2 regions of the Stenotrophomonas sp. YJH_SMC_53 genome follow, and region 2 is predicted to be linked to the other one. Evidence: riboswitches for the same ligand, from Rfam matches in the RefSeq annotation. Region 2 holds a riboswitch; the other holds the start of a gene.
What was found. A riboswitch is a leader RNA that binds a small molecule or an ion and turns the genes downstream of it on or off. The one in region 2 is predicted to bind glycine.

Region 1: linked by a shared signal. The riboswitch ahead of gcvP (aminomethyl-transferring glycine dehydrogenase) and the one ahead of AC5P7X_RS00700 (trimeric intracellular cation channel family protein) in region 2 are both predicted to bind glycine.

Annotation. Positions count from the first base shown of each region.
Region 1 covers NZ_JCAFTF010000014.1:18,846-22,227, reverse strand. The annotation lists gene gcvP (aminomethyl-transferring glycine dehydrogenase) at 1-1,942, opposite strand, end outside; glycine riboswitch at 2,005-2,107, opposite strand; gene AC5P7X_RS18065 (multidrug effflux MFS transporter) at 2,407-3,382, shown strand, end outside.
Region 2 covers NZ_JCAFTF010000001.1:146,133-149,514, reverse strand. The annotation lists gene AC5P7X_RS00720 (NAD(P)/FAD-dependent oxidoreductase) at 1-90, shown strand, start outside; gene AC5P7X_RS00715 (hypothetical protein) at 171-623, opposite strand; gene AC5P7X_RS00710 (nuclear transport factor 2 family protein) at 627-1,058, opposite strand; gene AC5P7X_RS00705 (GIY-YIG nuclease family protein) at 1,130-1,396, opposite strand; glycine riboswitch at 1,437-1,526, shown strand; glycine riboswitch at 1,540-1,643, shown strand; gene AC5P7X_RS00700 (trimeric intracellular cation channel family protein) at 1,728-2,345, shown strand; gene AC5P7X_RS00695 (3-deoxy-7-phosphoheptulonate synthase) at 2,594-3,382, opposite strand, start outside.

The DNA of each region.
Region 1 (3,382 bases), on a different contig from region 2:
GGTAGGTCATCATGATCGCGGCCAGGCGGTCGCTGTACTTCTCGGCGTTGAGGCGGATGTCCTCGACGTCGACGTTGCCGTTGGCATCGGTCTTGGTCACCACGACCTTCATGCCGCACATCTGCGCCGAGGCCGGGTTGGTGCCGTGCGCCGAGTCCGGGATCAGGCAGATGTCGCGGTGGCCTTCGCCGCGCGAGCGGTGGTAGGCACGGATCGCCAGCAGGCCGGCGTACTCGCCCTGTGCGCCGGAGTTCGGCTGCAGGCTGACCGCGTCGTAGCCGGTGCATTCGACCAGCATCGCTTCCAGCGTGTCGATCAGTTCCTTGTAGCCCAGCGCCTGGTCGGCCGGCACCAGCGGGTGGATCTGCGAGAACTCCGGCCAGGTCACCGGGATCATCTCGGCGGTGGCGTTGAGCTTCATGGTGCACGAACCCAGCGGGATCATCGTGCGGTCCATCGCCAGGTCCTTGTCGGCCAGCGAACGCAGGTAGCGCAGCAGTTCGTGCTCGCTGTGGTGGGTGTTGAACACCGGGTGGGTCAGGAACGCCGACTGGCGCAGCAGGCCCGCCGGCAGCGCGTCGGCGGTGCTGGCGTCCAGCGCCTCGACGTCAGCCTGCGCGCCGAACACGGCGGCCAGCGCGACCACGTCGGCGCGGGTGGCGGTCTCGTCCAGGCTGATGCCGACCGAGTCGCTGTCGATCGCGCGAAGGTTGTAGCCGGCGGCGCGTGCCTTGGCGTGGATATCATCGGCATGCACGCCGGTGATGTGCAGGGTGTCGAAGAAGTCGCCACCGACCTGCACGCCGGCGTTGCGCAGTGCCGCAGCCAGGATCGAGGCCAGGCGGTGGGTGCGCCGGGCGATGCGGGTCAGGCCTTCCGGGCCGTGGTAGACCGCATACATCGAGGCCATCACCGCCAGCAGCACCTGTGCGGTACAGATGTTCGACGTCGCCTTCTCGCGGCGGATGTGCTGCTCGCGGGTCTGCAGGGTCAGGCGGTAGGCCGGGTTGCCCTGGGCATCGACGGAAACGCCGATCAGGCGGCCCGGCATCGAGCGCTTGTAGGCGTCACGGCAGGCCATGAACGCGGCGTGCGGGCCACCGAAACCGAATGGCACGCCGAAACGCTGGCTGTTGCCGACCACGATGTCCGCGCCCCATTCGCCCGGGGCGGCCAGCAGGGTCAGTGCCAGCAGGTCGGTGGCCACGGCCACCAGGCCGCCGCGCGCGTGCACGGCATCGACCAGCGCCCTGTAGTCGCCGACCTGGCCGAAGGTGTCCGGGTACTGCAGCAGCAGGCCGAAGGCTTCCGCTTCCAGTGCTTCGGCCGGGGTGCCGACGCGCAGCACGATGCCCATCGGTTCAGCGCGGGTGCGCAGCAGTTCCAGGGTCTGCGGGTGCACGGCGTCGTGCACGAAGAAGGTGTCCGACTTCGACTTGGCCGAACGCTTGGCCAGGGTCATCGCTTCAGCGGCGGCAGTGGCTTCGTCCAGCAGCGAGGCGTTGGCGATCTCCATGCCGGTCAGGTCGGCGCACAGGGTCTGGAAGTTGATCAGCGCTTCCATGCGGCCCTGCGAGATCTCGGCCTGGTACGGGGTGTAGGCGGTGTACCAGGCCGGGTTTTCCAGGATGTTGCGCAGGATCACGTTCGGGGTGTGGGTACCGTAGTAGCCCTGGCCGATGAAGCTGCGCAGCACGGTGTTCTTGTCGGCGATCGCACGGATCTTCGCCAGTGCCTGCACTTCGGTCATCGACTCCGGCAGCGCCAGCGGCGCCGGCGACTTGATCTTGGCCGGCACGATGGCATCGGTCATCGCATCCAGCGACGCGTGGCCGACGACGTCGAGCATCTGCGCGATCTCGGCATCGTTGGGGCCGATGTGGCGCTCGACGAACGCATTGTGGTGCTCGAGCTCACGCAGGGAAGGGGTGTTCTGGGACATGGCGAAGGATCCGTCAGGAAAGGGCACACGCACGGGCACAAGCCGCCGGTCGGCGGTCTGCGGGGCGCCCCTCTGTCCTTTTGCCTGAGAGTTTGGAAGCGCGGAAAACCGCGGCTTCGTGCCCCTTCGGCGCCGGATCGAACCGGTCTCTCCAGAGTTCTGTTACGGGTGGTATCGGGCCTGAGCGATTACGGGCGTTGCGCCTTCGGCAGCGGTGTTCCGCTTCTCCCACCGTGTTGCCCGCCGATTATAGCCCGTTGCGGGCCCGCTGGCCGTCTACGGGCCTGGCCGCTGCGCCTGAATGGCCGATGGCCCGGACGTGCGTTTTGTGCATCGCTGCATGGCATCAGGCGCAATCCCCACCTATGATGGCCAGATACCCGAATTCATCTGGCGCCCTCCCTGCAGACAGGGACCGGCGCCCGCCGTGCGTGCCACGCATGGCCCTGCCGGACGCCTTTCCCATGACCGCCGCTGTTGCTCCCTCCACCCGCCGCATGGCCCTGCTGCTTGCCGGCCTGGCCATGTTCGGCCCGTTCTCGATCGACACCATCTTCCCGGCCTTCCCGCAGCTGGCCCGGCGCCTGGCGGTGGACGAGGTGGCGGTGCAGCAGACCATCAGCGTGTACCTGCTGTTCTACGGCCTGATGAGCCTGGCGCACGGCCCGCTGTCCGACGCCTGGGGCCGCAAGCGGGTGATCCTCGGTGGACTGGTGGTGTTCGTCGGCGCCTCGGTGGGCTGCGCACTGTCCACCGACCTGACCACGCTGCTGGCCTTCCGCGCGCTGCAGGGCCTGTCGGCGGGTGTCGGCATGATCGTCGGCCGCGCGGTGATCCGCGACCTGTACCACGGCCATGACGCGCAGCGGCTGATGAGCCAGGTGTCCATGCTGTTCGGCATCGCCCCGGCCATCGCGCCGATCATCGGTGGCTGGATCCTGCTCAGTGGCGCGGGATGGCCGCTGATCTTCTGGTTCCTGGTGGTGTTCGGGCTGGTCCTGCTGGCGGCCACTGCACGCTACCTGCCCGAGACCCATCCGGTCGAAGCGCGCGTGCCGTTGTCACCGCGCGCGTTGATGCGTGATTACGTGCGCATCGGTTTCAATCCACGCTTCCTGCGCCTGGCGCTGGCCGGCAGCATCGGCTTTGGTGGAATCTTCCTGTACATCTCCTCGGCGCCGGTGTTCGTGATGCAGCACCTGCACCTGGGCGAGGGCGGGTTTGCCTGGTTGTTCATCCCGACCATCGGCGGGATGACCACCGGCTCATTCCTGTCCGGGCGCATGGCCGGGCACACCACGCCCACCCGCCAGGTCTCCATTGGTTTCGGCCTGTGCGCATTGTCGGTGCTGTTGAACGTTGGCTACGTGGTGCTGTCGCCACAGTTCGTGCTGCCATGGGCGGTACTGCCGATCTTCCTGGGGGGCATGGGCATGGCGC
Region 2 (3,382 bases):
CTGAACTGGGCAGTCGCGTACTGGAGCTACCAGCGCAGTGCGCGGATCATCTTCGGTGATGACCGCGACGACCGGCGGCCGAAGCGGTAGGGCTGCACGCAACGGGGTCCGATCCCTTTCCGCAGGAAAGGGCTCTGACCCGGTCAACACCCTCCACGCATGGCGTGGATCTACCGGTTCATCGGGCCACCGGACACCCGTCGTTTCGACCAGGTCCGGCAGAAGTCCTCCTTCCTTGCGGTGTCGGCAATCTGCGCGGTACTCCAATGCCGGGTGATCCAGATCGTCAATGCGGTACTGCTGAGCTGCCAGCGCAGCATGCCGCGCTGCGGTTGCCGCCACAGGTAGCGCCGGGCAATCCAGAAGGCCTCCCGCTCCACTTCAGGCACCTTCTTCATCGCGTCGTTGTCGAAGAACTGGGCGGTGTAGCGCCAGGGGTTCATCGGCTGGTATCCCGCCCGTGGCTCACTGCTGCACGCAGCCACACCACTGGGCGCACGGTCGGCCGGCGTCGGCCGACCGCCTGCCAATGCCAGCCCGAGCAGGTACAGCAGGCCAGGCAGCAGCGCGATGCCGGCGACCAGCACGACGACGGAGATCCATGCCTTGCCAGCGGCACGCATCGCTCACTGCGCCTTCGGCTTCGGGTACCACAACGCGTTGACGATGACCCAGCGCTGGCCGAAGTGCCCCATGTGGAAGTAGTCGACGAACCACGGGGTTTCCAGCCGCACCGAGGCCGCGTTGCCGGTCACGTCCAGCACCGTGCAGCGGCGGTCCCACTGATCCTTCGGCGTCTTCAGCACGCCCTGCTTCGTCAGCGAGACCAGTTCTTCCTTCGACATCCGGCGCAGGCCCAGGCGTTCGTCGGGTGTATCGCCGAGCACAGCGCGCTTGGCCAGGTCCGGATGCAGGGAGCGGGCGACGCGCTGCGGGTCGGCCTCCAGCTGGCCGTCGACGTAGTCGTGGCAGGTGGCTTCGATGGCCGCGAGGGTGGCCGGGTCGGGGGCAGGGCTCGTTGCTGCGGAAAGAGCGAACAGCAGGGCGATCGTGGACATCCGGGTCTCCAGCTCTGGGCGCGGGGCGATCATCGCATGGGCCGGGTAGCCCATCCACGCGTGGCGTGGATCTACAGGACCGGCGCCTGCAGCCAGGCCAGCTTGCGTTCGCGCGGCTGCTGCTTGAGTTGCCACTCGGCCCGCGAGGCGGCGGCCCGGTCCGGGTACTCGCGCACGGCCAGCACGCGCAGCGGTGGCCGGGCCCGGGTGTAGCGCGCGCCCTTGCCGGCCTGGTGGGCGGCGAAACGCGCATCCACGTCGGTGCTGATGCCGGCGTAATAGCTGCCATCGCGGCATTCGAGCAGGTACAGGAACCACGGGCGGAGGGACGGGGCCATGCCCGGATTATGCCGTGCTGCACTGCAGCGGATATACTGGCGCCCGAATGCAGGAGAGTGGCGCCGCGCTGGTGCCCGCCGAAGGCGCAGGCTCCCATGATCGCTCAGGCCGGTGGGCTGGAATCCCACCAACCATGCATTCGACTCGCCGAGCTGGAGAGAGGTCACCGGGCACGCCCGGGACGATCCGCCGAAGGGGCACGCGGCCAACGCCGCTGAACTCTCAGGCAAAAGGACAGCGGGAGCGGCACCGGTCATCGTCATCCCGTCATTGCGCAGGCAGTGGTGGCAGTTGCGCATGGCCGGCCCCACCGCGCCCGGAGCCTGTCCCATGCTGCTGTCCATCATCTACCTGATTGCCATTTCCGCCGAAGCCATGACCGGTGCACTGTCTGCCGGCCGCCGCCGCATGGACCTGTTCGGTGTGGTCATGATCGCCTGCGTCACCGCCCTCGGGGGCGGCTCGCTGCGCGACATCCTGCTCGGCCACTACCCGCTGGGCTGGGTGAAGCATCCCGAGTACCTGGGTTTCACCGTGTGCGCGGCGCTGATCGCCACCTGGGTGGCGCGCTGGATGCACCACTTCCGGCGCACCTTCCTGGTGCTCGATGGCCTGGGCCTGATCGCCTTCACCCTGATCGGCTGCTCGATCGCGCGCGAGGCCGGCCATGCGATGCCGATCGTGCTGATCGCCGGCATGCTGACCGGCGCGTTCGGCGGCGTGCTGCGCGACATCCTCTGCAACGAGGTGCCGCTGATCTTCCAGAAGGAGCTGTACGCGATCATCGCACTGCTGACCGGTGCGGCCTATCTGTTGCTGCTGCATTGGGGCGTGGCCGATGCCACTGCGATCCTGTGCTGCCTCGGCGGCGGCTTCGCGCTGCGCCTGCTGGCGATCCACTATCGCTGGGAAATGCCGAAGTTCGTGTACCACGACGAAGTGCATTGAGCCTCTTCGTAGCGTCGAGCCATGCTCGACTGCGCTTTGCAGGAAGCCAACGCGCGTCGCGCGCACGTCGAGCATGGCTCGACGCTACAAATATCGGCATCACCACCCCGGCGATGTACCTGGCGCTGTCGCTCATGCGCAGCGCCAGGCGCATCGCCGGTGCAGATGGGCCGGTCTCCAACTCCGGCCGGCCCTGATCGCGGCCGCACCCCCGCAGGCGCTGGCCGCCATCCACACACGTGCCGCACTCAGGCGGCTTCGGACACCTTCACGTCGCGACGGGCGCGCACGGCCGCAGCCAGTCGCTCCAGCACCGTCACGGTGGTGTCCCAGTCGATGCAGCCATCGGTGATGCTCTGCCCGTAGACCAGCGGCTGGCCTTCCACCAGTTCCTGGCGGCCCCCGACCAGATGGCTCTCGATCATCACGCCCACGATGCGCTGTTCGCCGTCTTCCATCTGAGCGGCGATGTCGTCGATCACCTTCGGCTGGTTCTCGGGGTTCTTCAGGCTGTTGGCATGGCTGGCATCGATCATCAGTCGCGCCGGCAGCTTGGCCTTGGCCAGCACCTGGCAGGCCTCGGCCACGCTGCCAGCGTCGTAGTTCGGTTGCTTGCCACCGCGCAGGATCACATGGCAATCCGGGTTGCCGGTGGTCGACACGATGGCAGTGCCCCCCTGCTTGGTGACCGACAGGAAATGATGCGGATTGGATGCCGCACCCACCGCGTCGGCGGCGATCTTCACGTTGCCATCGGTGCCGTTCTTGAAGCCGACGGGGCACGACAGCCCCGAAGCCAGCTCGCGATGCACCTGGCTTTCGGTGGTGCGTGCGCCGATCGCGCCCCATGCCACCAGGTCGGCGATGTACTGCGGCGAGATCACATCGAGGAATTCAACACCGGCCGGCAGGCCGAGCTTGTTGATGTCGCGCAGCAGGCCACGGGCGATGCGCAGGCCCTTGTCGATCCTGAAGCTGCCGTCCAGGTCCGGGTCGTTGATCAGGCCCTTCCAGCCCACCGTGGTGCGCGGCTTCTC